DNA from 3 places in the Lactobacillus amylolyticus genome. Region 1 is predicted to be linked to each of the others. Evidence: predicted binding sites of a transcription regulator. Region 1 holds the regulator's gene; each other region holds the start of a gene.
The links. Region 1 encodes Rex, which represses fermentation and respiration genes when NADH is low (regulators of the CRP and FNR family bind a similar motif). Its sites were predicted from a motif close to TTGTGAANTANTTCACAA; they were not measured.

Region 2: the regulator Rex is predicted to act here: its motif matches at 8,133-8,150, upstream of adhE (bifunctional acetaldehyde-CoA/alcohol dehydrogenase).
Region 3: the regulator Rex is predicted to act here: its motif matches at 4,780-4,797, upstream of D0Z64_RS07610 (NAD(P)-dependent alcohol dehydrogenase).

Annotation. Positions count from the first base shown of each region.
Region 1 is NZ_CP031835.1:320,675-331,119, forward strand. Features, by position in the region: gene rsmI (16S rRNA (cytidine(1402)-2'-O)-methyltransferase) at 1-766, shown strand, start outside; gene D0Z64_RS01720 (acyl-[acyl-carrier-protein] thioesterase) at 772-1,503, shown strand; gene D0Z64_RS01725 (folate family ECF transporter S component) at 1,559-2,077, shown strand; gene tsaB (tRNA (adenosine(37)-N6)-threonylcarbamoyltransferase complex dimerization subunit type 1 TsaB) at 2,105-2,842, shown strand; gene rimI (ribosomal protein S18-alanine N-acetyltransferase) at 2,826-3,407, shown strand; gene tsaD (tRNA (adenosine(37)-N6)-threonylcarbamoyltransferase complex transferase subunit TsaD) at 3,404-4,453, shown strand; gene D0Z64_RS01745 (ABC-F family ATP-binding cassette domain-containing protein) at 4,499-6,430, opposite strand; gene D0Z64_RS01750 (redox-sensing transcriptional repressor Rex) at 6,575-7,222, shown strand; gene D0Z64_RS01755 (LytTR family DNA-binding domain-containing protein) at 7,367-7,825, shown strand; gene D0Z64_RS01760 (LiaF transmembrane domain-containing protein) at 7,822-8,562, shown strand; gene D0Z64_RS01765 (class III bacteriocin) at 8,609-9,589, shown strand; gene D0Z64_RS01770 (LacI family DNA-binding transcriptional regulator) at 9,630-10,445, opposite strand, start outside.
Region 2 is NZ_CP031835.1:1,115,237-1,125,681, forward strand. Features, by position in the region: gene D0Z64_RS05690 (TerB N-terminal domain-containing protein) at 1-1,677, opposite strand, end outside; gene D0Z64_RS05695 (phosphoenolpyruvate carboxykinase (ATP)) at 1,829-3,487, shown strand; partial or broken gene D0Z64_RS05700 (carboxymuconolactone decarboxylase family protein) at 3,578-4,300, opposite strand; partial or broken gene D0Z64_RS05705 (IS982 family transposase) at 4,435-5,293, shown strand; gene adhE (bifunctional acetaldehyde-CoA/alcohol dehydrogenase) at 5,480-8,104, opposite strand; gene D0Z64_RS05715 (amino acid permease) at 8,399-9,772, shown strand; partial or broken gene D0Z64_RS05720 (transposase) at 9,865-10,293, shown strand; gene D0Z64_RS05725 (ROK family protein) at 10,379-10,445, opposite strand, start outside.
Region 3 is NZ_CP031836.1:69,028-79,472, forward strand. Features, by position in the region: gene D0Z64_RS07580 (RNA degradosome polyphosphate kinase) at 1-182, shown strand, start outside; gene D0Z64_RS07585 (Ppx/GppA family phosphatase) at 262-1,194, shown strand; gene D0Z64_RS07590 (DHA2 family efflux MFS transporter permease subunit) at 1,793-3,154, shown strand; partial or broken gene D0Z64_RS07595 (FMN-dependent dehydrogenase) at 3,230-3,510, shown strand; gene D0Z64_RS07600 (homoserine O-acetyltransferase/O-succinyltransferase family protein) at 3,573-3,758, shown strand; gene D0Z64_RS07605 (AraC family transcriptional regulator) at 3,755-4,747, opposite strand; gene D0Z64_RS07610 (NAD(P)-dependent alcohol dehydrogenase) at 4,949-6,070, shown strand; gene D0Z64_RS07615 (glycoside hydrolase family 13 protein) at 6,126-7,745, opposite strand; gene xerS (tyrosine recombinase XerS) at 8,243-9,337, opposite strand; gene D0Z64_RS07625 (hypothetical protein) at 9,668-9,856, shown strand; partial or broken gene D0Z64_RS08390 (carbon-nitrogen hydrolase family protein) at 9,866-10,445, shown strand, end outside.

The DNA of each region.
Region 1 (10,445 bases):
GGCAAAAAAAGTTTTAACGGATGCAGATTACATCGCAGCCGAGGACACGAGAACGAGTGGCATTTTGCTTGAAAAAATTGGTGTCCACAATCATATGATTTCTTTTCATAAATACAATTCAAAAGAAAGAGCGCCTGAATTAATTAATTTAATGCAAGATGGTGCTACGATTGCGGAAATTAGTGATGCAGGGATGCCGGTCATTTCCGACCCTGGTTATATTTTGGTGCAAGAGTGCATTAATAATAATATCCCCGTTGTTCCTTTGCCAGGGCCATCTGCGTTTGCTACGGCGTTAATTGCTTCTGGTTTTGATGCGCAGCCGTTTACTTATTATGGCTTTTTGCCACGCAAAGCAATGGAGCAAAAGGGCTACTTTGAAAAAATGCGGGATTTTCGTGGAACCTCTATTTTTTATGAAGCACCGCATCGTTTAGCAAAAACTTTGAAAACATTAGCGGAAGTTTTGCCAGCAGAGCGTCAAATTGTGGCTGCTAGAGAACTGACGAAAATTCATGAGGAATTTATTCGCGGCACAGTTGCGGAAGTTAGCAGCTATTTTGCCGAAAATGTTCCACGAGGCGAGTTTGTTATTTTGATCTCACCTAATACTGAAGCTCCTAAACAGCTTTCTTGGCCAGATTTAATCAAATTAGTTAATGATTTGGTACAAAAAGGTGAAAGCAAGAAAGATGCGATCAAGGAAGTTGCCAAAGAGCATCATGTTTCTAAAAACGAATTGTATGATCAATATCATCAAGGCTAGGAAAAATGAAGTACACGGAAAAATATCAAATTGAATATAGTGATTGCGATGAAAATCAGCATTTAAAAATCCCCGTCATGATCGACTTGTTGATGCAGGTTTCCGAACATCAACTTGATAAAGGACACGCTGGAATTGCGGATTTGCTCAAGCGCGGACTAGGTTGGGTAGTAACTCAATATCAAATTAAGATTTCTTCTTTGCCCAAACCAGGCGAACATGTAATTTTGAGCACCGAAGCAGCCGGTTATAACCGCTTTTTTGAATATCGTGATTTCGGGATTGCTGATCAAGATGGCAATTCTTTAATTCAAGTTCATAGCCAATGGATCATGTTTGACTTGAAGAAGCGAAAGCTGACTGTGGCTGATGAGAAAATGATGCATGATTTTGACGTTCCGCTTCTGCAAAAGATGCCACGTTTTCCGCGCCTGCGTCCATTAGATAAATATGATGAAAAGCGGCAGTATCGCGTACGTTATGATGATTTGGATATAAACCATCACTTGACCAATAGCCATTATTTTAACTGGTTTATCGATATGTTTGATCGCGACTTTTTAAAAACGCATCTGATTCAGACAATTGACATTAAATTTGATAAAGAAGTTCGCTATGGTCAAGTAACTTATTCCTGCATGACACTAAGCAAAGAGCCAGTTAAGTCTTATCACGCTATTGAAAATGAGGACGGAAAAGAGCAAGCTGTTTGTGAGATTGGCTGGCGTAAGATATGATTAAATTAATGCATGACAAAATGGTCATGCTTTTTTATGAAAGGGATTACCAGCAATGAGTATTAAAAAATGGTTTGAGATCGATTTGCGTGAATTGATTTTGTTGGGATTAATCGTAGCCATGAAAGTTGTTTTGGAACAATTTTCATTCGGCCCAGCTACGGTAAAAGTCGGTCTTGGTTTTATCGGCAGTGTTTTGCTTGCTTATCTGTTTGGCCCAATTTGGGGAGCCGTTGGTGGCGGTATCAGTGACTTGATTGCTTCCGCAATTTTTGGGCAACAGGGCGGCTTCTTTATTGGTTTTACGCTAACAGCAATGGTCGCACCATTTATATATGGTTTGTTTTTCTACCAGCAGCCAGTGAAAATCTGGCGGATTATAGTTGCGACTTTATTAGTTGACCTCATTGTCAATATTGGCATGAATACAATGTGGATTCACATAATGTATGGCCTGGATCTTAAGGCAGCTTTGATTCAGCGCGCCCCTAAAGAAATTATCGTTCCTTGGATTCAAATGATCGTCGTCTACTTTGTCTTGCAGTCCGTTTCTCGTGTTAAAATAAAAAAGTGATTTTAGAAATAAAAGGGAAAGAATAATATGAAAATCTTAAGTGTCTCTACAGCAACCAGCAATTTGAGCGTTGCTTTAAATGACAGTCAAAAGATTATTGCCGAAAAAAATGAAGTAGATAAGCGCAACCACAGCGAACACCTTGATCCGTTAATTGATGAAATTTTAAAAGATAATCAGTTAACTTTGCAAGATATCGACCGCTTTGCTGTCGCAATTGGGCCAGGTTCATATACTGGATTGAGAATCGGAATAACAACCATTAAGATGTTTGCCAGCATCTTGCATAAGGATGTTGTTGGTATTTCCACTTTGCAAGCATTGGCCAAGTCAGCTTCTGGCGATGATTTAATTGTGACTGCACTTGATGCCCGCAACGATAATTATTTTGCCGCTGCATATGTTTTAGATAAAAATCAAATTCCGCAAAATGTAATTCCAGATGGTCATTATCATATTGATACCTTATTGCAAGCCATTAAGGATTATTTGAAGGAAAACGATAGGCATCTGTTGTTGCTAGGCAGCGGTTTAGATAAGCAGGAAGATAAAATTAAAGCCTTAGGCGTTGATTTTGCCTATGGTAAAGATGAGCAAATGGGTGTTCATGCTGGTTTAATTGGTCAATTAGCTGAAACTGCAGAGCCAGTTGACCCTGATAAATTGTTGCCGAAATACTTGCGCAGAACGCAAGCTGAGGTAGATTGGCATAAGAAGACGGGGAAGCCTTTCGGTCCAGATAGTGATTATGTTGAAGAAGTTTAAAACATTAAACCAATTCTTTCATCCGGAAAGTAATCAAATCTCGATGGATTTTACTCCTTTTGTCACGACAGTAGGGAATAATCGTCTACAGGTAATGCTAGCTTCAGATGAAAATATTCCGGACTTATTGGTTTTGGAAAAAGAAGTCTATTCTGGTCAAACCCCTTGGAGCAGTTTTTCCTTTAAAACGGAATTAAGAAAGCGCAAAAATTCACTCTATTTGGTTGTATATGAGGCCTCAACCTTAGTTGCCTTTATCGGAGCGCGTTTCCATCCCCGCGAGGCGCATATTACCAATATTGCGGTCGCTCCTAAATATCAAGGCCAGCACATTGGTCATATGCTATTGGAATTAATGATTGAAAGGGCAAGACAGAATAACTGTGAATGTGTCAGTCTGGAAGTAAGAATTGATAATGATCGGGCCAAAAGACTGTATTCAGAATTAGGTTTTGAAGCAACTTTTGTTAGAAAAAATTATTATCAGGATACTCATACCGATGCAGTCAATATGGTTTTATGGTTAAAACCTCATCGAATTAGAAAAAGGAAGTTTACACTGTGAGTGAGAAAAAAGACGTTCGCATTTTAGCCTATGAAAGTTCTTGTGATGAAACTTCAACGGCGGTTATCAAAAATGGTCGTGAAATTGAAAGCTTAATTGTTGCTACGCAGATCAAAAGTCACCAGCGTTTTGGCGGCGTTGTTCCAGAAGTCGCTAGTCGGCACCACATTGAAGTTATTAGTCAAATTACGAAAGAAGCTCTAGCTGAAGCAAATGCCAGTTGGAATGATATTGATGCAATTGCCGTTACTTATGGTCCCGGCTTGGTTGGGGCTTTGTTAATTGGCGTTAGTGCAGCAAAGGCAGCTTCAATGGCAACTGGTATTCCTTTAATTGGTGTTGATCATATTATGGGACACATTATGGCTGCCCAATTAAAAGATGAAATTGAATATCCAGCTTTGGCTTTACAAGTTTCTGGTGGCCATACCGAGATTGTTTTAATGAAAGATCCAATTCATTTTGAAATCATTGGCGATACCCGTGACGACGCAGCAGGTGAAGTTTATGACAAGATCGGTCGTGTACTTGGGGTTAACTATCCAGCAGGTAAAACAATTGACGCTTGGGCTCACGAAGGCAAAGATACTTTCCATTTTCCACGTGCAATGATGGAAGACGATGATTATGACTTCTCATTCTCAGGTCTTAAGAGTGCTTTTATCAACACTTGTCACCATACTGATCAAATTCACCAACAATTGAATAAGTATGATTTAGCTGCAAGTTTTCAAGCATCAGTAATTGATGTTTTAGCTCATAAAACCATTCGGGCATTGAAGCAATATCGGCCTAAGACTTTCATTATGGGTGGTGGGGTTGCCGCCAACCATGGTTTGCGCGACCGGATGAGTAGTGAAATTGCCAAGTTGCCAAAGACAATGCAGCCTAAGGTGATTTTGCCAGATATTAAGCTTTGTGGCGATAATGCAGCAATGATTGGAGCGGCTGCTTACAATCTTTACAATGCTGGCAAGTTTGCGGATTTAACTTTGAATGCTGATCCATCGCTTGAACTGCCATATGCTGATAGTATGTTGAACTAATTTTTAGACAAAAAAAACGACTTCAGAAGTGAAGTCGTTTTTATTTTATTCGAAATTATCAAGATCTGTAATTGCTTGTTCCCAATCACTATTGGCTTGATCAAGTTTTTCCTGGATTGCAGATAATTTTTCTTGCAAAGGCCCTAATTTATCAAAATTAGTAGCAATTTCTGGTTTTGCCATTTCATTTTGAACCTCTTGTTGCTTTTTTTCCAGTTCTTCAATTTCCTTTTCGGCATTTTCCATCGCGCGTTGCAATTTACGTTTTTGCGAATCACGCTGTTTTTGTTCTTGATAAGATAATTTTTGCTCACTGATCTTCTTTACTGGCTCAGTTTCTTGAGGAGTGGTTCCATCTTGTTTTGGAGTTAGTCCTGCGTTTTGTTTTGCTTTTTCGTCAAGGTAGTAAGAATAGTTTCCTTCATAGATTTTAGCATGACCGTCGCGAACGGAAACAATCTTGTTTGCCAGTTGATTGATAAAGTAACGGTCGTGAGAAACGAAGAGCAGGGTGCCATCGTAATCTTTTAAGGCTTGTTCGAGCACTTCTTTGGCTTCAATGTCCAAGTGGTTCGTTGGTTCATCCATTAACAGGAAATTGTCATGCTCGAGTGAAAGCACTGTTAATGTTAGTCGAGCTTTTTGTCCACCAGATAACTGGCCGACAGTCTTATCAATATCTTTTGCTGTGAAAAGAAAGCTAGCCAAGATTGACCGCACATCACGCTCTGGCATTGTCTTATGGCGATCCCACACAGTATCTAGCACTGTTTTGCCAGGATCAAGACGTTGCAATTCCTGATCATAGTAGCCAATGTCAAGGGAAGCACCATATTTGATTGAACCGCCCTTAGGCTTGAGCTGCTTCATAATTGTTTTAAGCAAAGTTGATTTGCCGATACCGTTAGGACCGATGATCGCTACGCGATCTCCCTTGTTTACTTGGAAGGAAATATCTTGCACCACGGTCTTTTCGGGATAACCAATCGTTAAATTATTTAAAATCAAGACTTCTTTTCCGGATGGGCGATCACTGCTAAAACTAATTCTAACCTTGTTTTTATGTTTTGGCGGCTTAATTCGTTCAATCTTTTCCAGCTTTTTGCGCCGACTCTGTGCTCGCTTAGTGGTTGTAGCCCGAACGAGGTTCTTTTGAATAAACTCTTCGTCCTTTTTGATTTCTTCTTGTTGCTTTTTGTAAGCTGCTTCTTGTTCTTTATCGCGTTCTTGGCGTTGCTTCTGGTATTGAGAATAATTGCCTTTAAAAGCAGTTAGCTTGCCAAATTCAAGTTCAAAGATTTGCGTTGCCAGATGGTCCAAAAAATATTGGTCGTGGGAAACGACAAGGATTGCGCCTTCATAATTTTTAAGAAAGCTTTCCAACCAGTCTAAAGTATCTAAGTCAAGATAGTTGGTAGGTTCATCTAACAGAAGCAATGGCGGCCTTTTCAGCAATAGTTTAACAAATGCCAATCTGGTCTTTTCACCACCAGAGAGGCTACCGATTTGCTTTTGCCAAGTATCCTTTGGGAATTTAAACCCATTCAAAATACTTTTAATATCTGATTGGTAAGTATATCCGCCATTTTGTTCAAATTGAAACTGCATTTGATCATATTGTTTAAGCAGGTCGCTGTCTTCAGGATGATCAGCGATTTGTTCTTGCATATGAGTTAATTTTTTGCCCTGATTAATTAATGGCAAAAAGACGGTTTCCATTTCATCCAAAATGCTTTTGTCCTCATCTAATGCATTTTCCTGAGCAATATAACCGACCTCAATGTTTTTATTAACAGTAAATTCGCCATGAGTTGGCTCTTGCTGACCGGTCATAATTTTAAGCAAAGTAGTTTTACCGACACCATTTGGACCGACTAACCCAATTCTGGCATTTGAATCAATTGAGAAATTAACGTTTTTAAATAAAGTATTGGCACCGAATTGCTGTTCAAGATCGTGCCCTTGTGCAATAATCATAATTCTTCACCTGTCATTATTTTACCATAAGCAGAAAAAAGCTTGTTTGTGAAAAATCCACTTGCAAAGTTCCTATATTTCCGCGTATGATATAGATGCTTGATTATTGATTCACAAACATGAAACACATTGGGGGCTTCATTAATGGACAAAATTAAAATTCCTAAAGCAACAGCAAAGAGATTGCCGTTATACTACCGTTACCTGATCATTTTAAATGAAGAAGGCAAGGCAAAAGTTTCATCAACTGAATTATCTGAAGCTGTGCAAGTCGACAGCGCATCTATCAGACGCGACTTTTCTTATTTTGGTGCTTTAGGCAAACGTGGATACGGATATGATGTAAAAAACTTGCTGACCTTTTTTAAGAAGATTTTGAACCAAGACACTTTAACCAATGTAGCTTTGGTTGGTGTTGGTAACTTGGGTCGAGCTCTTCTGAACTACAACTTTAAACGCAGCAATAATATTAGAATTTCTTGTGCCTTTGATATTAATAAAGAAATCACCGGTCATATCTTAAGCGGTGTTCCCGTCTACGATATGAGCGATTTAAAGCAGCAATTAAGTGATCAGCAAATTTCAATTGCTATATTGACAGTGCCATCATCAGCTGCGCAAAAGACAACGGATGATATGGTTGAGGCTGGAATTAAAGGAATTATGAACTTTACGCCAATTAGATTATCAGCACCAGCTGATGTCAGAGTACAAAATGTCGACCTGGCAACTGAATTGCAAACTTTAATCTATTTCTTGGATTCTGATAAAGCTAAGGAAAGTGACTTTTAAAATTGAATAAAAATTGCCGCCAAACTTTTGGCGGTCTTTTTTTACCACTTGGTTGATAAAAATGACCACTTAGTTTAAAAGGCTAGTTTTCCATGATTAAAGCTGTTTTAATATCATTAAGTCGAAAAAAGGAGGGGAGAAGATTTGAAAATAAGATTGGAAATCGATCCTAATCAAAAAGAACCTGAGATTTTGATCACTGCGCCTAAAATGAATGAGAAAATTGAACGCTTGTACAAACGGCTGCAGGCAGATGAGGAATCTCCTGAACAGCTTGAAGTGACTAAGGACGATACTTCTTATTATTTAAATCTAAATCAGATTCTCTTCTTTGAGACCGATAGCAAGGTCGTGATAGCGCATACTACAACGCAAGCGTATCAAGTAAAGTATAAATTATATGAACTAGAACAACTGTTGGGCAGTAATTTTATGCGTGTTTCTAAATCTACAATTCTAAATTTAGATCAGATATATTCTTTAACCAGATCAATTTCAAATTGCCAGATTAGGTTTCAAAATTCATATAAAACAGTATACGTTTCAAGACATTATTATCGCGACTTAAGAGACAGATTAGAAGAAAGAAGACAATTATCATGAGAAACAAGCTTTGGCGCTCTTTTTGGGGCATTTTCTTTTTAGCAGCTGCAGCATTGGTAGTTGTTAACCAAATGGGAATTTTGAGCTACAAAATTGGTTTTTGGGCTATTGTAGGAACAATTATTTTTGCTTTAGGCTTAATTGACAGCGTGATTAATCGGCGAATTACGGAAGGCGTCTTTTCTATTGCTTTTTTATTGATGGTTTATGCTAAGCCATTGCATATTGAACGTTTAGTACCATGGACGATTTTGCTTGCCGCGGTTCTTATTTCAATCGGATTGGGGATTATTTTTCGCAATCGATTTCATACGGTGGTTTACGCAAATAAGAAAATTAAGGATTTTAGGAACAAAAGAGAAAGTATTTCAGATAATATCTTTACTGATACGGTGAGTAACGAAAAAGGGTCTCACGTGGTTGTTGATCAGACTTTATCCGATACTTCGCGCTACATTCACTCAAAAGAATTAGAGACGATTGAAGTCAATGGCAAGTTAGGTGATATCAATCTCTACTTAGATGATGCACAGGCTGCTGGTGATACGGTAGTAATGGATTTAAACGTTACAATGACTGAACTGAATATTTATGTGCCTTTGTCTTGGCAGGTAAAAGACAACTTGGGTCAAACATTTGGCAATATTCAAATTGAGGGAACTTCCAATGGTGGCGGTCCTACCTTGATTATTCAAGGGCGTGCTAGCATGAGCGATATTGATGTTAGATACATTTAGAATATAGTATTGGTATAGTTGTTTTAAATATAGAAAGAGCAGATTAATGATCGAAAAAAACGTCAATCTAAGCTTAATGTATGAATTGGAAAATTTGCATCATGTCGTAGTGCAAGCAACCAATTTAGTCAATAATCAAATCTTTGCTTTGCAGCTTTTGCATAAACAAAAAGATATCATTGTCTATCAAGCAGAAGCAAACCGGAAGCACATTTTCTTTGATGAAGATAATCCAATTGTTTACTTATCAGGGATGGCTGGCGGTCATACCCAGACTTGGGTTTACTCAGGCAAGCCAGGCAACTACTTTGTCGGAACCAAGCCTAAGAAACATGGTCATATCTTATGGGATACGCAAATTGCACGAGTAAACATTAATGGCGGTAGCGTTCAGTATGACAGCAATACCGAAATGCCACGTCTGTCATATTTAAACCGTGCCGGTTCAGGCTTTGGCGATGGCAGCGTTGCTTACCCAGGCAAAGAGCTAGAACGTCTTGAGGCAGCCATTTCCCCTGATTACAAGCGTTTATTGATTGCAAGCATTGATTTAAATCATGTAGGTCATTTTGCTCTTTATGATTTGAATGAAGTTAATGAAGCTTTGGATAATGCCGAAGCTAGTGCGTCTGATGTCAATATTCAAAATTTGCATTGTTTAGTTGCATTTACAATTCCTAGTTTTAATCAAACAATTTCATCAATTCAGGGCTATGATATTGATCAAGACAACAATGTTTATGTTTCTTGTCAATTAGGGCCAAAAGCTAATTTCTTAGGGATGGCTAAAGAAGGACATCCACGTCAGATTGTCAAGATTCCATGGGGTTCAAGCAATCCTGATGAATGGGAAGTAGCCAACCTTGATCATGATCATACAGTTGATACTTTGGGCTATGTTACCGAATTTGAGAGTGTACAGGTCGTAAGTCCAAATGAAATTTATTTGACTGTCGCATATCATAGAAAGAACGATCTTAAGACTTTAAAGAATAGAGTCTACAAGATTGAAGGCTTTGGCAATTAAAGGTATTAAAAAACTTCTTAGCGATGCTAAGAAGTTTTTCTTATGCTGTGGTTTTACTTTTAATTAAGCGAACGGGTAGTTGATACTGGTGCTGGCTAAGTGGTTTTTGTGGATCATTAATGCGTTCTAGCAATAATTTAACAAGCAGGATAGCCATGTCCGAAATCGGTTGAGCAATTGTAGATAATTCGGAATGATAAGTTTGAATTTCTTTTGTCCCATCAAAACCAGTCACCTTTAAATCCTTTGGTACCTGGATACCTAGCTCGACTGCTTCTTGCAAAACCAAAATTGCCGTTAGATCATCTGTACAAACTACGCCATCCGGATGATCATGCGTCAGCATTTTATGGATTGTCATCTTTTTTAAAACAGGAGAATCGGAAAATGCTACTGAACAAAGATGAGGCGTCATTTTTAATGATTTAATCGTATCCAAATAAGCCTTTAGACGTTTGTCCGTTGGATTGCCTTTAGTTAATTTGTTTCCCAGGAAATAAATATTTGTGCAGCCGGCTTGAATCAAATCATGTACAGCCAATTGAATTCCTTGATAGTTATCGCAGCTAACGATCGGAATATTATCGGAAAGCTCGCGATCAAAAGAAACAATTGGCAAACCTAAGCGTTGATATTCATCAATTCCTAAATTGTGGGCACCAGCGATAATGCCATCAACTTGGTTAGCTAACAGCATCTTAATGTATTCACGTTCTTTTTCTTTATCCTTACCGGCATTGCAAAGGATAATTTTATAGTTCTTTTTAAAAAGTTCAGCTTCGATATCTTGAATCAATTCCGCAAAAAATGGGTTAGCAATGCTTGGAAAAATTACGCCGATTAGCTTCATCTTTTT
Region 2 (10,445 bases), 610 kb from region 1:
AATGTAGCTTTGCCAATCTTCATTATTAAGAAGGCCCATTAACAGATGCATTTCATCTTTAGTTAAACCATAATTGTTTTCCGTCTTCAAAGTTTCTGATTTCTTTGGCAAAACAGGCTGCTGACTTTCTTCTTTTTCAAGCTGCTTTTCTTCATCTATCAGTAAACTATCACGTGTCTCTGATGCATCAGCTCTGATTTGATCAAGATTAGCAAAATTGATTTTGATATGGGGTCTCTTAGCTTCCTCAACCTGCTTTTGATATTCAGCAATGCCATCAGCAATTGCTTGTAAAAACTCTTTTTCGAGTTTTCGCGGTTTTAATTTTTGACCAAAATGCATTTTTTCTCGAAGCAGACGATCCGTTTCATGCAAAAAGGCGTTCAGTTCACTTTTTTGTCTTTTTATAGGAAACAAACTGCTGCAATACCATTCCTGATTTTGATAAAAGTACTTTCTTTCTGAATCAACAACAAGTGGTTCAAAGTCATGATTTCGCCAATAAAAAACTGCTCCGGCAAATAAGTTCTCAACCAGCAGATGTCGCTGAGCGATATATTTACTAAAGAAATCTTGACCGTTTTTCAGCTTGGCTTGCAATACAACCTGCCAAATTTCTTTAAATACTTGTTCAAACTGCGGACCCATTTTTTTAGCAGTGACATTTTTATCCAAATAAGTCGAAAAATGCTTCACTGCAGCAAGCAATTCATGAGCAGAATAATCCTCTGGATGAAGCAAGATATGATATTGCAAGTCTTGCTTCAATTCATCTGCAAAAACCAACTGGTTCTTTTGCGGCAAATGATAGTACAAAACATAGTCTTTAAGCCATTGCTTGAGGTAGGACTCAAGTTCTAAGCCAAATTTCTGCACATAATTTTTCTGAAAAATACGCAGCTGCTTAAACCCTTCCGCCGGATCATCGATTCCAACATTGTTCAGCAATTCAAAGACATAGACAAAGGCATACGAAGTGCTGGTCTTTTCATACTCTCCGCTTCTAATTTTTTGCCGCCAAGTAAAATATGTACGCAATTGTGGCACCGTCATATCATGAAAGGCTGGATAGTAGCGTTTAAACACAACAGGATTTGGGTAATTGTCTTGATAATTTTTCATCAACTGTGCTTGATGGTAAAAATTTTTGGCCTTCCCTTTTGCAGGCAAAATACTGTAATCGTAACTGGCCCGCATTTTTTGAATTGCCGCCGGGACATCTTGCTCATGTTTTTTTGCCAGGGTCTTGTCTCGTGATTTAATCGCCTGTGCCTGATATTTTTCATCGGCTGCTTCACCAGGAACGTAAATAAACGGCTGCCGATCAATTGCCTTGTCCTCTTCTCCATTCATCGCCAATCTAAAGGCATAATCAAATGCATTTTCAATTGCATCCCGATGAACTTGATTCAACCACACACCAACCCAATCGCTGATTTTTAATCTAAATGGCGTTGAAAATCCTGGCAGATCCCGAATCATATCAGAAAAACTGCCGCAACGTAAATCCAGCGTCGCAATGAAATGGTCACCTTGTCGAATACGCGACATCATTGCAAAATATGATCCATCAACTGGTGATTTTAAGAGGTATAACTCGGTTGATCCGGGAACTGCCGGAAAAAATTTTAAGCCATATTTTTTAAAAACAAACTTGCTTAAATCGTTGAAATTCAAAGCTACCGACCCTCTTTTCCGTACGTATGTTCTATTATTATAACAGGTTATTTTATTTTTTGAATTAATGTTATCAAAATATGTTATTATAGATGTGTTGATAAATAAAACCGCTTTCATATAGATAGATAGAAGGAGGAAATACGGTAATATGAGTACAAAGGAACGTTATTCTCAAGACGAATTAAGAAAAGCAAATCCAATGTTTAGTCGCGTTCGCGCTACCATTGAAAGTGCTTTTTATGGTAACAATGTTCACGAAGTAACTAGTGTTGCTGAAGCTTACAATTTAGCTAAAAAACAATCAGGTGTTATTGTAACTGACTTGCCAATTTTACATACTAAAGAATTAGGCTTGCCACAAGGTGCAACCCAATTAGTTTACAACCACGGCAAGATTTTGGGCAGAACTGCCAGTGCTCGTCACTTCACTGACGATCCTAAGGAAGATGCAGAAGCATTAGCTGGCAACTTGCGTGAAGATATTTATGCCGGTCATGAGCAAAAGTATTTAAAAGCTACTGTTTTGGTAGGTCTTGACCCAACATTTGCTGTTAAGGCTCACGTTATGATGCCTGAAGATCAAGCCTTCAACCTGCTTTCATACATTTTGAACTTCCACTTCTTCGATGATGAAGTTGCTGAAATGTACAAGAAGTCAAAGGTTTATAACGAACCAGACATCTACTTCTACTTCGATCCAAATGTAACTGATCCAGACTACCCAAAGGGCTTAGGCGTCTTTGACGCTCCACATAACTGTGCTGCTGTCTTCAACCTTCGTTACTTCGGTGAATTGAAGAAAGGTACTTTGACTTTAGCTTGGGCTATCGCTCACCGTCACGGCTACACTGCTTGCCACGGTGGTGAAAAGTCATTCCACTTCACTGATAAAGACGATAAAGTATTCGCATTCTATGGCTTGTCTGGTTCAGGTAAATCAACTTTGACCCACGAAATGTACGATGGCAAGTATGACATTACTGTTTTGCACGACGATGCCTTCATTATTTCACGTGAAGATGGTTCATCTGTAGCTCTTGAGCCTTCATACTTCGATAAGACTCACGACTACCCAGCAGGTCACCACGAAACCAAGTACTACACCACAATTATGAACTGTGCCGTAACTCAAGACGAAGACGGCAAGAAAGTAATCGTAACCGAAGACTTGCGGAACAACAACGGTCGTGTTATCAAGACTCGTTACACTAGTCCTCACCGTGTTGACTTCGAAAAAGCTCCAATCACTGCTTTGTTCTGGATTATGAAAGACGGTTCATTACCACCACTTTTGAAGATTGACGACCCAGTTTTAGCAACAACTATGGGTTGTACTTTAGCTACTAAGAGAACTTCAGCAGAAAACTTGCCTAAGGGCTTCGATATGAACACTTTGGTTATCGAACCATTCGCAGACCCATTCCGTGCTTATCCAGTATCTGGCGACTACACAGACTTCAAGGAATTGTTCACTAAACGTGGCGCAAGCTGCTACATCTTGAACACTGATGCATTCATGGGCAAGGACGTACCAAAAGAAGTTACTAAGAAGATTATTGAAGACTTAGCTAACGGCTCAATCACTGATAGCGACCTTAAGCCATTCGGCAACTTCAAAGGCGTTTCATACTTGCCAATTGATGGCTACGAAGTTCACTTAGACGATCCTGAATACCAAAAGACTTTAGCAAGAAGAATGCAAGATCGTCTTGATTGGCTCAACAACTACGATAAGGAACACCCAGCAACTCCTATCCAAGATGAAGCCAAGGAAACTTTGGAGAACATTATTAAAGAATTAAGCTAATAAAAATGCTAGTTTAAAATATTTTCTTAATGATTACGAAAAAAATCGACTAAGTAATTGAACTTAGCCGATTTTTTATTTGCCTAAAATTTAACCATTGATTGCTTTATCCGCTTCATTAATAATTCTAATTGCATTTAAGCTTCTTGGATACCCAATAAATGGTTCATTTTGCAAAACAACCTTGGTTAAGAATTCCTTGTCATTTCCCAACCCAATATTTGCCTTAGAGTGAGCTAAAAGCTGTGGCTCTACTCCACCTTGAGCAGCTAAATAGCAAAATGTGATCATTTCACGATCGTTATCGTTTAAGCTCTTTCTGGTGTAGTAATCGCCGAAACAATTATCAACCAACTATTTATGAATGGTATCAATCTTAGAAAAGCCCTTCATTTGAGGCCCAAATAAGCGAATCTGCGTCTCTTCACCTTTTTCAAGACCGATTCATTGTAGTCGTTGCTTACCCTTCTAATGGCAATTTTACGCCTCGTGCAGTCAAGATATCATTGTTTGCCTTGAAGAATGGCAAAACTCTGCTTAAACCCAAATAGTCAGGAGCTTGATACAAAACTTCTTTTGCCTCAACTGGACTAACACTGTTGTCTAAGGCACCTGGCAGAATAATTTTGTATTCATCTAATCCTTGACAGCCTAACAATTAAGCCAACGTACTCAACATTTTGGTTCTGTCTGGCAAATCTACATCGTTTGTACTTCATCAAAGGCAAAGTGATTAATTCTTTCGAGAGCTTCTGGATCTGTTTTTGCAAGCAAATTAGCATGTGCTGCTTGAGCTTCATCTTTAATTGACATTTTATACCCCACCTTTGCTAAAAAATATTTTCACTTTAAGCGTGGTGCTAGTTAAATCGTTTTAGTTAACAAAAAAAGTCCAATCTTGTTAGACTCGACTTGTAAACATATTAATAGAAAAGAGTCTGACTAGATTGAACTACCCTAAGCTTAAGCGTTTTTCTCATCCTAACACAAGTTAGTTTTAGTCGTTTAAATATAATTTGTCGCTGTTTGTACAAACTTTATGCACCAGATGCATTAAAGCAAAGACGGAATATCAATCGATGTAAAATATCTGACAGTTCTATTCTGGCCTTGCTTATTTGGCAGGCTTCATTGGGCGTTGAATCTCAAAGAAGATTTTGTGAAAAGCTTGTTAATTTATCTCACTCTCGCTTTAATCGCAGAGCACGCATGCTTTTGCCATTGATCTATTTAATTCGACACGGCCTTAATGAGGAAGTAGATCTGTCAGGCGACATTTTGATTATTGATAGCTTTCCTGTGCCAGTCTGTCAGCCAATTCGCAATCGTCGAGCAAAGATCTTTCGCGGCTATGCCGATATTGGCTATAAGGCAACCAAAAAAATCTATTATTATGGTTTTAAGGTTCACGCTATTGTTAGCGACGACGGCTACTTGCTAGATTATATCGTAACCAAGGCCTCAGTTCATGATGCTAAGGAAACAGTAGAACTGATTACTAACGCTCATCCTGACAATCGTTACCTTTTAGGCGATGAAGGATATTTGGGCAAAAACCTGCATCAGCGCTTAGAGCAAATGGGCTATACGCTTTGGACACCATATCGTAAAAATATGAAGAATGCTCCAAAGCACAATAAGCACTATTTAATGGCACTCAGAAGGACCATCGAGAGTGATTTTTCGCTTTTGTCTTACTACAACGCTGAAAATAATCGAGCTAGAAGTTTAGCAGGTTTTCAAGAGAGACTCGAAGTTGCCATTTTAGCTTATAATATGGCATATTGTCTAGAACGATTTAACTAGCACCACGCGTTTTCACTTTATATTAAAGCCCATTTTGTAGCACTTGAGAAATAATTGTTTTTGATTTCTAATCATAATTTTTATTTATAAAAAAAGAAACCATGACACTGAGCCATGATTTCTTTTTTTATAAGTTTTTTAAACTTCAGAATTGGAATTCAGGTATTTATTAAGTATTACGCGATTTTACTTATTAGAAATTCCCTTACCGTCGTAACAATCCTTCATCAAGTCAACGATTTGGTTGATCAGTGGTGCAACTGGGTTAGTAACAGTGTTTTGATCACCGTAAGCCTTAACAGCCAATTCATCAACCTTGTCTTCGAATTGCTTCTTGTCAACGCCGTAATCCTTGAAGGCCAACTTAATGTCAACTGAGTGAGCCAATTCGATGATCTTGTCTACCAATTTTTCAACTAATTCGTGATCAGTTGTACCAGTTAAGCCAAGAGCTCTAGCAATATCAGCATAGTCTTTTTCAGCACGGTAAACTGAGTAATTAGGCCACATAGCAAGCTTTTCTGGGCGCTTTGCATTGAAGCGAATTACTTGTGGCAATACAATTGCGTCACTTACACCACTTGGAATGTCAAAGGTTGAACCAACTGTGTGGGCAATTGAGTGTTCCAAACCAAGGAAGGCGTTTGAGTAAGCCATACCAGCAATAGTTGCGGCATCGTGCATTCTCTTACGTGCATCCAAGTCGCCATCGTATGAAGCCTTCAAGTTGCCAAAGATGATCTTGATAGCTTCTAATGACCAGCCACGAGTGAAGTCAGTAGCCATAGTTGAAACATAGCTTTCAATTGCGTGACCCAATGCTTCGAAGCCGGACCATGCAATCAAGCGTTTTGGCAAAGTTTGAACAAATTGATCATCAACGATTGATACATCTGGAGTTAAAGCGTAGTCACACAAGGTGTGCTTAATGCCACTCTTAGCATCGCTGATAACGGCAATTGGTGAAACTTCTGAACCAGTACCTGAAGTAGTTGGGATACATACAAGTTGGACGCCGTTAATTTTTGGGAAGCGAACTACTCTTTTTCTGATATCCAAAAATTTTTGGTAAGCTTCTTCAAAAGTCATGTCTGGGTTTTCGTAGAACAAACGCATAGCCTTAGCTGCGTCCATTACTGAACCACCACCGATGGCAATGACAACATCTGGCTTGAAGATGTTCATTCTGTGAACACCGTCTTTAATTACGTCAGTATTTGGATCAAGAGTTACAGCCTTGAATACTTCGTATTCCTTAGCACCTCTACGCTTAGAAATAATATCAGTAATTTCATCAGCAAAGCCTTGATCTGCAACACCTTCATCAGTAACGATGAAGAAGCGGTTTACATTTGGCATGTGACGTAAGTAGTTAGCAGCGTTGTGTTCGAAGTAGGTCTTAGCTGGAACTTTTACCCATTGCATGTTGTCACGACGCATAGCAACTGTCTTGATGTTCAAGAGGTCTCTAGCACCGATGTTGTGTGAGAAGGTGTTGGCACCGTATGAACCAGTACCTAAAGTCAATGATGGGAGCATGTTGTTGTAAAGGTCGCCGATACCACCTAAGGCAGCTGGTGAGTTAACCAAGATACGACAAGCATCCATCTTCATTGCAAATTCATCAATGATCTTCTTATCACTTGAGTGAAGACCAGCGGTGTGACCACGACCACCATAGTTAATCAGGTCAGTACAAATCTTGAAGGCATCATCATGGTTCTTAGCACGATATAAAGTGAAGACTGGTGAAAGTTTTTCCGCTGAAAGTGGGAATTCTCTACCAACACCATGGTATTCAGCGATGATAACCTTAGTGTCTTTTGGAACATCAACACCACAAAGCTTAGCAATTTCATAAGCTGACTTACCAGCTACAGGACCTGCAACAGTACCACGTCTTGGGTCAATGAAGTGTTGTTCAAACTTCTTAATTTCTTCCTTTTTTAAGAAGTAGCAGTTCCACTTCTTGAATTCTTCCTTAACTCTGTCGTAGATTTCTGTATCAACAACAACTGAGTTTTCAGAAGCACAAACCATACCATTATCGAATGTCTTTGATAAAACGATATCGTAAACGGCACGTTCAATATTAGCGGACTTTTCAATATATGAAGGACCGTTACCAGGACCAACACCGATAGCTGGTTTACCAGATGAGTAAGCAGCCTTAACCATGCCTGGACCACCAGTAGCTAAAATAGTTTGAACTCCTGGGTTAGTCATCAAGTCAGTAGTTGCTTGCAAACTTGGTTCTTCAATCCATTGAATTGCGTTCTTTGGTGCACCTGCAGCTTCAGCAGCCTTTTGAAGGATTTTACCAGTTGCTACACAACATTTTTGAGCTTGTGGGTGGAAGCCGAAGATAATTGTGTTTCTAGTCTTTAAAGCAAGCATTGCTTTGAAGATAACGGTTGAAGTTGGGTTGGTTACAGGGGTAACACCAGCTATAACACCCTTAGGTTCAGCAATCTTTACCAAACCTTGTTCTTTATCTTCATCAATGACGCCAACAGTCTTTTCGTGACGTAAGCTGTTCCAAATGTTTTCACTAGCATACATGTTCTTGGTGGTTTTATCTTCAAGAACACCACGACGAGTTTCTTCTACAGCCATTTTTGCTAATGGGTAGGCATTTTGTTCACCGGCAGTAGCAATTGCTTCACAGATTTTATCAACTTGTTCTTGAGTGAAGTTGGCCATTTGATCCAAAGCAACATGTGATTTCTTTACTAAGTCATCAACCATGTCGTAAATTTGTTTATTCTTTTCTTCTTCAGACATTGTCTCTTTTTGTTGTGTCTTAGCCATTTACAATTACCTCTAAGATTTACTAATTTTGTGAACTAATTTACAATATTGACTATATCACTTTCACCAAAAAAGTAAATGCTAAAAGCACATCTTTCAGGGATGCACAAGCAAAGCCAATCTTAAGGCTATTTTAGGGAATTAAGCATGGAAGCGCTTACTAAATATCTTTGTTTGTGAATTAACAAACTTATATTTTTTAAATTTTTTTAAATCATGATTGAAAACTACTATCACAAAACAGAGATGATAAAATAATACTATATTGTTTTAAATTATAATTGGAGCGATTAAATGAAAAACGATGATGTGCAAACTAACGCAGGCTATAAACGAACCCTTAGCAACGCCCATATTCAGTTGATTGCCCTGGGTGGCACAATTGGTACTGGCTTGTTCTTAGGAGTTGGTGATAGTATTCACCGGGCCGGACCTAGCGTAATCTTGATTTATATTATTGTCGGTATTTTTCTTTTCTTTCTAATGCGTGCTTTAGGTGAATTGATCATGTCCGATTTAAGCAAGCATACCTATATTGATTTCATTGAAAAATATTTAGGAAAAAACATCGGCTTTATCACCGGCTATTTATACTGGATAAGTTGGATCACCTTAGGAATGGCCGAAACCACAGCTTTGGGAGTTTACTTTAAATATTGGTTTCCGAGTTTAAAACCCTGGCTTCCGGGACTCATCACGATTGCTGTTTTATTAGTAATCAATTTGATTTCAGCAAGAGTATTTGGCAATTTGGAATTTAGCTTTGCTATTATCAAAATCATTACCGTCATAGCCTTCGTGCTTTTGATTTTTTGGCTTTTATTATCCGGTGGCAAAACTAGTTTTGGTCCTGTTGCTTTTTCTAATCTTGATAGTAACGGTGGATTTTTTGCCCGTGGCGGAAAAGGATTTTTGCAAGGTTTTCAAATGGTAATTTTCAGCTTTATCGGGGTTGAATTAATCGGTTTGACGGCAGCAGAAACTCAAAATCCACGCGTTACTCTGAGAAATGCGATTAATCAATTGCCAGTAAGAATTATTTTGTTCTATGTTTTGGCTATCTTGGCAATCCTGTTGGCAATTCCTTGGAATAAAATTTCAACTAATTCTAGTCCCTTCGTTCAAGCTCTTGGGGCCACTGGGATTAGAAATACCAGTTCGATTATCAATTTCGTAGTTATTTCCGCTGCTATTTCTTCAACAAACAGTATTTTATACGGTGCAGGACGACTCTTATTCTCAGTAACTTTCCATGGCAAAGGAAAATGGAATCAAACTTTCGGTCACTTATCACACAGGCAGCTGCCGCAAAATGGTTTAATTCTGTCAGCAATTTTGATTGGTTTGGCGCCATTACTTACTTTGATAATCGGCGATCAAGCCTTCAATTTCATCTCTTCTACTTCCACTAGCATGTTCTTAATCATTTGGTGTCTTATGGTTTTAACGCATATGTCCTACCGCAAGCAGACGCCAGAAGATCAATTGAATGATTTTAAAATGCCCGGTTTTCCATATTTGGATTGGGTCATCTTATTGTTCTTCGTAGCAATGATTATCTTGCTGTTGATCTTACCAAGCTACCGTATTCCAATGATTGCTGCAATTTTAACTTTTGTGATCCTTTACATCATCAGCAAAATTTGGAATAAAGAGAAAGAAATATAATAAAAAGGCTCTATCAATATCGGAATCAAACCTTAATGAATTAGTCTATAAATGTCCAATTTTTACGTCTCAGTTCATCATTGACCGCTTCCGATGATTTGGACAAGATTCATCCGCGCTACAATTGGCACTACAAGGATTCGCTTACTCAGGAGCAGATTGTTATGCAAGAAATTAGTCCTAATACGACGCTGGAAAATGCATACAATCTAATGCAGGATTTCTTTACAGCCTTAGAAGACAATGACAGTCAGAAGCTTAAAAGAATCATCTGCTCAAAAGAACCGGTGGGCGGTCTAATGCATAAAACGCTTTTAACGTTCAAGCATAATTTAAAGGCCGTATTAAACGGAGCACAGTCAGGCTATTCCAATGGCTGCCTAGAAGGCTTCAACCGCAAGATTAAACAAATTGAACGAACTGCCTTTGGTTATTCTGATTTTATTAATCTCTTAACAAGAATCAGACTGGAAGAAAACAAAGTCAAAGAAAAAGGATCAAGCAATTTATTAATTGCTTAATCCTTAAACTTTGCTCTTCATCAACAGGAATTTACAAAGAGCCATAATAAAAAAGACGATGATTATTTTTAAGTCATCGCCTTTTTTATCTGATTAAGTTAAGTTCTTCATCAACCTGATTATGCTTTTTATCATACTGTGTCAACAACGCA
Region 3 (10,445 bases), on a different replicon from region 1:
CAATGATTGATCTTCGCGGAAAAGAAGCTGTCAACTCACAAGAGTACTTTATTAATGAAGCAGTGGAGAAAAATCGGGTTTTAAAAGAAAAGCGCAAGGAAATGGCAAGAAAGCCAGAAGCCTTCAAGGTAATGCGCAAGGAAGACAATGAATTAACATTAGGCGATCAAAAAGATGAATAGTAAAAACTTCAAAATTGTTTGCTAATCATCCATTTTGTGGCAAGATAAACAAAAAGGATGAAACAAAGGGGATGAAGAGATGACTAATTTAGTTGTCATTGACCTGGGTTCAAATTCTGTTCGGATGCAAATTTCAGAAATTGATGATTACGGCAGTTACACCGTCAAAGGTTATTATCGAGAATACGTCCGTCTTTCGGAAAATATGGGTAAGGAAAAGACGCTTAAACCAGACCCGATGAAACGGACTGTTAAGGCTTTGAATAGTTTTAAAGAAAAATATGAAAATTTGGATCATCTTGTAGTTAAGGCCGTGGCAACCGCCGCAGTAAGGCAGGCCAAGAATCAAAAAGAGTTTTTGGACATGGTCGAAAAAGAAGTTGGCATTAAACTTAATGTCATTTCTGGAGAGACTGAAGCCTATCTTGATTATCTCGGAGTGGTCAATACTTTGCCGGTTAGAAACTGCATCATGATGGACACTGGTGGTGCATCAACAGAATTGGTTTGGGTGCAAAACGGTCAGTGTTGTGAACGAGTCAGCATCCCTATTGGCGCGGTTCTGCTATCGCAAACATACAATTTAACAGACAAGATTTCTGCAGCCGACCTTTACCAGGCAATGAATGCTGCGGGAAAAATGATGTCGACAGTTCGCTGGCTTTGCAATGTTCATAATTTGCCGCTTATTGCTTTAGGCGGCAGCAATCGAACGATCGCTAAAATTCATCGTCGCGAATTGAGCAATGAAATTGATGAAGTTCCTGATATCCATGGGATGCATTTGCCACCGCAGTATATTTTTGATTTATTTGATCGCTTGGTTGAGATGAGTCGGGAAGAAAGAATGCAAATTCCTGGTTTGGCCAAGAATCGGGCAGATGTAATTGTTGGAGGGCTGATTCCGATAAGTTTGGCTTTGCGCAATTTGCAAGTTAGTGAAGTTGTCTTTTCAAATCATGGTTTGCGTGATGGACTTCTTTATGAATATTTGCAGGATAAGAAGAAATAATATGTAAGAAAAATGGCTGAGTTTTGGACTCAGTCATTTTTTAATTGTCTTGTTCTCGTTTTAAAAGCATAAGCAGTTCCACTGGTGACTTTATTTGAATCTCACCAAGAATATGCCTAACTTGATGAGGCGAGAGGCTGGCGTCAGATTTAAGCTAAGTAATAATTGTTTTAACAACGATATCAGCATAAATATTGATAATAAAAGTAGCAGGAATTTCAGCTTTCTTTTCAATGTCTAAATAACCATTTTTAAAAAGAAAATTCAGTCGCCTTTTAGTTTCAAGAGTGGAAATTTCACGTATTTTTGTTAAATTTCATGTTCCCATTTGGCGATAAAAGTACTGTAATTATTTCTTTTATTGAAACGCAATAATCAACAACCGAAAGAAATAACATTCTTAAACTTTAGATCCTTTAATAAGGAATATGGTTTATCCTATATTTTCTAATAATGACTTTACACTCTATATCGTATTATCGTTTTTGAATAAGGTTAATAAGCACTAAGATATTCTCTACTATCTTAGTGCTTTTCTTTCTATTTTGTGGCAAGATAAATATAAAGAATGATGAAAATAGTAATATGAGAAGAAATAATGTCACGCAAAAATAGTTTTGTCTTAACTATCATGATTATTGGTACTTTCTTTGGTGTCATGTGTTCAACAATGACCAACCTAGCTCTGCCGGTTTTCATGAAAGATTTTGGAATTACCTCAAGTCAGGCGCAGTGGGTAAGCAATGGATATTTGCTAGTGAATGCCATTATGATTCCTGTCAGTGCCTATTTGATTAAAAAATATTCCTACAAGTGGCTGTTTATCAGTTTCACTTGCCTTTTTGGCATTGGGACAATTTTTGGTGCTTTTGCCAATAGCTTTGCCTTTTTAGTAGTTGGTCGCATGATCCAAGCGATGGGAACAGGAATCATGATGCCGTTAGTAAATGTGATGGCAATGCTTTATGCTAAAAAAGGCGAGCAAGGCAAAATAATGGGTCTGGTCGGTCTTGCCTTTAATTTTTCACCGATCATCGGTCCTTCCGTGGCTGGCTTAATATTAGACAATTTGAGCTGGCACTATCTGTTTATTTTGATTTTGCCATTCACTTTGTTAACCCTGATCTTATCTGTTTTTCTTATGCCTAATGTTGCCAAAAAGGAACGGCTGCAATTTAATTATTTGGGCTTGATTACTTGTTCACTAAGCTTGTGGTTTTTGCTGGACAGTTTTTCAAATTTTGGAACAAGCAAACTGCTTAGCTTTAGCGTTTTAGGATCATTTATTATTGGACTCGTTTTTTTGATAATCTTTGTCAAAAGTCAATGGTCGAGCCAGCATCCTTTCGTCAATCTTAAAGTGTTTAAAAACAAGCAGTTTAAGATTGCAACGATTGTCAACTGTTTGCTTGTTTCGACAATGTATGGCAATACGATTTTGATACCGCTGCTGGTTCAAGATGTTATGCATCAGAGTGCATTTGTTACAGGTTTAGTCATTTTGCCTGGTGCCATTTCAACTGGAATACTGTCTCCAATTTCTGGAAAATTGTTTGATAAGTATCCCGTGCGCTATATGGTAACCTATGGTTTAATCGTTGATTTATTTGGCACGGCGATGCAGGCTTTCGTAGGAGTTCATACGAATGTAGTCTTTGCGGCTTTTTGGCAATGGATGCGGCAGTTCGGCATTGTTATGCTACTGATTCCGCTGCAAACGCAAGCCTTAGCTGTTACGAAGAGAAATTTGCTGCCGGATGCGGTAGCCATGTACAACACGACGAGAATGGTAGCTGCCAGTTTTGGGATGGCCTTTGTTGTAGCAATGGTCAATTTGGCAGATCAATACTTCCATGTTGGAATTTCCGCCCAAGGCATTCAAGTAGGATTTATGTCTTGTTTTGCTATTTTAATTGTTGCTTTGATTTTTGCTCAGTTTTTGCGGACTAAAAAGATATAAGAAAAGAGGAATTTCATGAGTTAGAAAAATGATGCTGTAACCGGTGCGTCTTTAACCGAAAAACAGAATGAAGGGGTGAAAAGCCCATGGTCAGGTCCTAAAGGCATGATTTCCGTCACTGATGGTAAAGCTGACGATGCAAACGTGCATAATCGTGCATATCTGGACAGCATTTTAGTAGAAATGCGTTTGATCGATTCAATTCAACCAGACTTAACAAAGGAATTTTTTGGAAAAGAATTCGCTTCACCAATTACTCCGGCGGCTGTCTCTCATCTGAACAAAGTTCTGCCTGATAAAAAAAACGCAAGCCAATGCAAGAAAAAGCAAAAGCAGCTAAAGATCTGCATGTTTTGGCTAAGAACAGTCAAATTAGCCCATTTTGTTATATTCTTCTGCATTTAAAAGTACTTATATTATGGGACATCCAGAATATGATCGTTTAACTCTTGAAAAAGAATATCATCGTGATTTAGCAAAGGGATTGAAAATTCAAACGCCTGAAAACTATTTCTTGGATAGTAGCCACAAAAAAATTAATTATAATTGGCGATCATCCAGCGAATTGATCTATCAAGACTGGTTAAATAAACTGCGCGCCTAAATATACTGTTTTTGTCTACGGTACTCAGCTGGCAGACAGTGATAGTGTTTTTGGAATTGATGATAAAAAGAAGTTTTATTCTTTTCTCCGACCATCTCGCAAATTTGACTGATAGGGTAGCTTGTCGTGCTTAATAAACTAGCTGCAGCTGCTAACTTGCTTTGAACTTTTAATTGAGCGAAATTGCTGCCGGTTTTTTCCTTAATTAAATTGCTGAGGTAACTGCTACTATAATTATATTTTTGTGCTAATTTCGTTAAAGTGATTGTTTGATAATTCTTTGAAATATCATGCAAAATATTGATTAGCTGCTTTTCGCTTTGATAATGCTGGCGATCAATCTGCGATACGTCAGGCATAGGATAGTAGCGAATTATTTTAGCTAGCAGAATATCGAAATAATTTTTGATAATGGCAGTGCTGTAAGTTCGATGCAAATAATATTCATTGATCAAATCATCCATTGTTTGCGTAATATCGGCATTATTCGGAAAGATAATAAATGATTGCTGATTATGTTTTTTGAGCGATATATTTAGCAAAAATTCATATACCAGACTGTCTTTTTTGCGCATATTCAGCTGATTTAGAAAATTGAAACTGATATTTTGATTATTAAAGACTAAATTGATCAAAAGATCGCTCTTATTTAAGCGCCCAATCTGATGCTGACAATCTTTATCCATCAGCAAAAGATCGCCTTGAAGCAAATTGATTTTGATTCCATTGATAATTTGCTGGCACTTGCCTCGAAGCATGTAGTTGATTTCCACAAAATTATGCTGATGAAGCGGATAGGGAGCAAAACGATTGTGCTTGCTGATATAAACTGGACGATGACTGAGCAGCTTATGGTTAATAACCAGAACTTGTTGATTCTTGTTTAAATACTTATTGGCTAAATCAGGATAAAAATGTTTATTTTGATACTGTTTATTTTCAATTGGTGAAAAAGATAACAATTGTTGCATTACGCTTTTATCAATCATTTTTAAACTTTTTTTCTATTTAATCAACTATTTTGTGAAATACTTTACTATCACTAATTATAGCACCAAAATTATAAGGAGTCTTAAAAAATGATACTAAAATATCATTCAATTGATATTGTAAGCGCTTCTTTTTATGCATAGAATTAAAAGTGAAATGAGTGAAAAACAAGTTTTTGATTATTAAAAAGAGGCAAAATTATGAAGATAAAAGCAGCTGTTGTTGAAAAAATGGGCGATCCATTTGTTATTAAGGATGATATCGATTTACACGAAGTAGGTCCAACTGATGTTCAAGTTCATATGGTAGCAAGTGGTATCTGTCACTCAGATGAAGCTATTCGTAAAGGCGATGCTTCACTTGGCTATCCAGTTATTTTAGGCCACGAAGGTGCAGGTATTATTGAAAAAGTAGGTTCTGAAGTTCAAAACTTAAAGCCTGGCGACCACGTAGTTATGGCCTTCTATGCAGATGGTTTATGTGATAAATGTTTGCAAGGTATTCCAACTCAATGTCGTAATTATGCTAAATACAACCTTTCTGGTACTCGTTTTGATGGTGACGATCATTTCCAAGAAAATGGCAAGCATATTTCAGACATGTTTAACCAATCATCATTCACGACAACTACCGTTACTAATGAACGTAACTGTGTCAAGGTAGATAAAGATGTCGATTTGCGTAAAGCTGGTCCTTTAGGCTGTGGCTATATCACAGGTTCAGGTACTGTCTTTAACACTTTGAAGCCACGTCCAGGTCAAACCATTGCTGTCTTTGGTACTGGTGCAGTTGGCTTGGCAGCAATGATGGCCGGTAAGATCTCCGGTTGTACGAAAGTTATTGCTGTTGATATTGTTCCATCACGTTTGAAACTTGCCAAAGAATTAGGTGCCACAGACGCAATTAATTCTAAGGAAGAAGACCCAGTTAAGAAGATTCAAGAATTGACCGATGGCTACGGCGTTGACTACACTGTTGATACGACTGGTTTGCCAGCAGTTATGAAGCAAGCCATTGATGCTTTAGCACAAGGTGGTACAGAAGCTGCTATTGCCGTAACACCACACAACCTTGAATTCTCAACCTGGAATGACCTTTGCACTAGTGATCGCAAGATTATCGGTGTTAATATGGGTGATGCTATTCCACAAATTGATGTCCCACGTTTGCTTAAATTTAACAAGTTGGGCATGTTTGATTATCAAAAGACTGAAAAGTTCTATGATTTCGAAGACATTAATGAAGCTAACCATGCTTCAGTAATTGGTGAAACTATTAAGCCAGTTTTGATCATTGATAAGGACTACAAGCCAGGAGAATAATCGTTATTTGAATGAATGAAAAAGTCGCAGTTCATTGAACTGCGACTTTTTTGTTTTATTGAACTTTTACGGCAAATGCTTCGTATGGTTTAAGTGTTAAATCTTGGAGCTGTTGGTGTTTATCATAATTTTCAATGATGTTTTCTTTGACTTGGTCTTTTGTTGAGAAACTTTCTTCATTGCCGGAAAGGTTAGCAACCACCAACCATCTTTGACCATTCAGTTTACGATAGTATGCTAAAACAGAGTCACTGGTTTTTGGCATTAATTCAAAATCGCCATTTACAACAAGATCATTTTCGTGCCGTAATTTTATTAGTTTTTGGTAAGTGTAGAAAATTGAATCTGGATCTGCTAAAGCTGCTTCAACATTGATTTTCTTATAGTTGGGATTAAGTGCAAGCCAAGGTTTACCTTTAGTAAAACCAGCATTTGGCTGGTCATTCCATTGCATTGGACGACGGGCATTATCACGTCCCTTAACATTAATTGCGTGAATCAAATCGGCTTTCGTGTATCCTTGAGCTAATCGCTCATTGTACATATTAATGCTTTCAATGTCTCCAATTTCGCTAATATCTTTAACAGGACAGTTGGTCATACCGATTTCTTCACCATTGTAGATATACGGCGTGCCATGCATCAGATGAAGAACAATGGCAAACATTTTGGCAGACTGTACGCGGTATTCTTGGTCATTTCCCCAGCGAGAAATTACCCGTGGGATATCATGATTTTCCCAGAATAAACTGTTCCATGCATGGTTGAAATCAACTTGCGTTTGCCATTTTACTAAAACATCTTTTAATTGCTTCAGATCGAGTTTTTTCAAATCCCATTTTTCTTTATTTTCTTGCTGATCCAATGATTGGTTTTCAAATTGGAAGACCATTGACAGTTCATGACGAGCAGGATCAGAGTATTCTTCTGCAATCTTTGGCGTAGCATTCCATGTTTCGCCAACTGTCATTAAGTTTTTGCCGCCAAATGTCTTCTTATTCATTTCTTGCAAATATGGATGAAGCATTGGACCATTTTCGCGAATTTTCTTGTCAGGCTCTTTACCGATTAATTCGATCACATCCATCCGAAAACCGCCAATACCTTTATCGATCCAGAAATTCATCATGTCGTAAATTTTGTCTCTTAATTCTGGATTTTGCCAATTCAGATCAGGCTGCTGATCCGCAAAGAAGTGCAGGTAATATTGACCGGTTGCTTCGTCAAATTTCCAAGCAGAACCAGAAAAGGCTGATTTTAAATCATTTGGCTCGTGTCCATCTACGGGATCGCGCCAGATATAGTAATCACGATATGGATTATTTTTGCTCTTGCGTGCTTCAATGAACCATTTATGTTGATCTGAAGTATGGTTAACTACTAAATCCATAACGATCTTAATGTGATGTTCTTTAGCCTTTGCCAGCAATTCATCCATATCAGCCATTGTGCCATATTGTGGATCAATGGCTTCGTAATCAGAGATATCATAACCATTGTCTACTTGCGGTGATTGATAAACAGGGGAAAGCCAAATGGCATCGATTCCTAATTTCTCCAGATAATCTAAACGTGAAGTAATTCCCTTTAAATCACCAATTCCATCACCATTGCTGTCTTGAAAAGACTTAGGGTAGACTTGATAAACAACTGCTTTTTTCCACCATGGTGTCATTTTAATTCCTCCAAAAATAATTTTTGATAAGTTTATTATCCTTATAATGTAAGCGGTTTACAAGGTGGAAAATGATTGTTAGCGATATCAAAAAAGGATTCAAAGCGGTTGATACTCTGAATCCTTATGCAGTGGCAAAACTATTTTTGAGAAGAATTTAACCAATCGATTGCAGATAATCATTTGAACTATTAATTATTTTCGAATTGCAGTTCCCACCAGCTAAACTAGCAGATAAAAGAAATCCATAAATAAATAATAATTGAATATTTTTTATTAAGGTCGCACCTGATCCTACGGATATACCGTACAATCTCAGAAAGCCTATTAATCAAAAAATGACTGAATATTACCATCGATTAATTAATGAGAATTGTAACCAAGCAGATTTCTGGCGGATTTACCGTCTAGAAGAGGAGCAATTGACAATTTATTTCAAAGCCTATTGTAACATACAAAAGATATTATTTGCATAGTTAAAAGAAAGTTTATTATCATTAATCCGTTTTGTTTAATTCTTTTCTTTGCTTATCGACTTGTGATTGCTGAATGTATTGGTCGGTTGCAGAAATTCCTGTATGTCCAAGCTGTGAAGCGACAACCATGACATCTTTGCTTTCATCATATAGTTCAGTTCCAAGAGAGTGCCGCAGTTTGTGAGGAGTTGTTCTGTTGCCATCAGGAAAAGCTTCAGAATATTTGCCAACGAAACGTTCAACGGTGTTGGTTGCAATTCTTTTAGCATGACCAGCATATTTGGTAAGGAATAATGCCTGTTCATTTTTAGCAGGTTGGTATCTTTTTTCTCGAATATCCAGATAGGATTTGATGTATGGCATTGCCCAATCAGCAATTAGCGGTGCATCTTTTTTATTGCCTTTTCGAATAACAAGAATACTGCGATCTCGTAAATTCAGGTCTTTCAAATTTAAACGGGCCAATTCTGAAACACGAATTCCTGAACCAAGCAACATGGCAATAACGGCCAAATCTCTTTCTTTGTTAAATAGGAAAGAAGAGCGTGCTCTGCTGCTCAAGGTGTGTTCATATTGATTGGAAATGAAGTCAAGCCATTCATGCTTTTTTTCACCCGTATAAAGCATCGGTGAAAATTTTGCATTCCGGTAAGAGATAGATTCTTTAGATCCTTTTACCAAAGGAACTTTAAGCATAACGTTTCTGTAAAAATAGGGCTCACCATTATTTAAATCAGCTGTAACAGTGAGGTAATGGAAGAGGGAACGAAGAGCATTAATTGTTCGATTGATCGTCTTTTTACTATCACGAGTAGACTGCTTATTTTGTCTGAAACTGAGCTCCTTTAAAAACATTTGAATTTGAGAGGCTTGCAAGTGCTCGAGTGTAGAAAGTTCAATATCCTTGTTGCTTTTTGCATTGCTGATTGTACCTTGATCAGGATGTTCAAAGTCTGCTGGCGTTTCCCTTAACCAGTCAAAAAACCTTCTGAATTCAGTCAAATATTGATAGACAGTAGTAACAGCTAGGTTAGGCTGCTGGGTATAGTAAAAAACATAAGTAGGTAAGTCCTGTAGTTCCTTGTCTATCAAACGAGCGTATTGTTTTGAATCCATTTCTTTTCATCTCCGAATTTGTATGATACATATGATATTATAACGAACATATGGTCGATTGTAAAGTAATGATCGCACATAAAAAGTTGTTACTAAATCAAAATAACCTTAGCTTTCTTTTGTTAAAAGAAAGCTAAAGAAAAAACAAGCACATAAGAAAGCGGTTTACATTTAGGACGATATAATGATGATGAACTTATTTTTATATAGAGGTAAAAAACAATGAAGTTGAAAAAATTACAGTCTGTTCTGTTGCTTTAGTTTTAGCTGTTATACCAGTAATTGCTAATGTGAATGGCTTTTAATCTGCCGCCGAAACAAAAGGTTAAGTTGATCAAGACAGTTTATGACAACAGCTTAAGTGATCCACAATTATACTTTAAGATCTCTGGTAAGGATCAATATATTTACTGGGGCGATGCCGGTGAGTATCCAGGAGTGGATCGTGTTGCAAATTACAACCCTAACTATATTTGGGGCGGCGAATATGGCTTTAACTTTAAGCAATTCATGGAGTAATAAAGATAAATGAAACTAAAGATTGCCTTGCTGCAGCTACTGCCAATATCAACTTTAAAAAAGCAGCTTCAAAAAGGAATAAAAGCATGTCAAAAAGCACATGAAGAAGGTGCTAATGTTGTACTTTTTCCTGAAATGTGGAGTATTGGCTACAATATCTTTCAGGATGAGCAAAAGTTGCAAGAAGAAGCTAAGTACATACCTGTGATTTTGGTGATGAGTGCAAACTAGATCCTGGCAAGAAATTTAGCACTTGTGAAATTAGTAGCAAAGTAGGAAAGGTGAAGATAGGCTGCATGATTTGCTATAATCGTGAATTTCCAGAAAGTGATAGGATTTTGATGCTTCAAGGTGCTGAAATTATTTTGGTACCAAATGCCTGTCCAATGGAAATTAATCGCTTGTCTCAGTTTAGAGCGCGTGCCTATGAGAATATGTGTGCAATTGCAACAGCAAATTATGCTGGTGGAAATTTAGATTGCAATGGTCATTCGACTATTTTTGATGGTATTGCATATGCTGAAGAATCAGACAAGGCTGTTTCAAGAGATATGAAGATATTGGAAGCAAATTCTAAAGAAGGCATTTT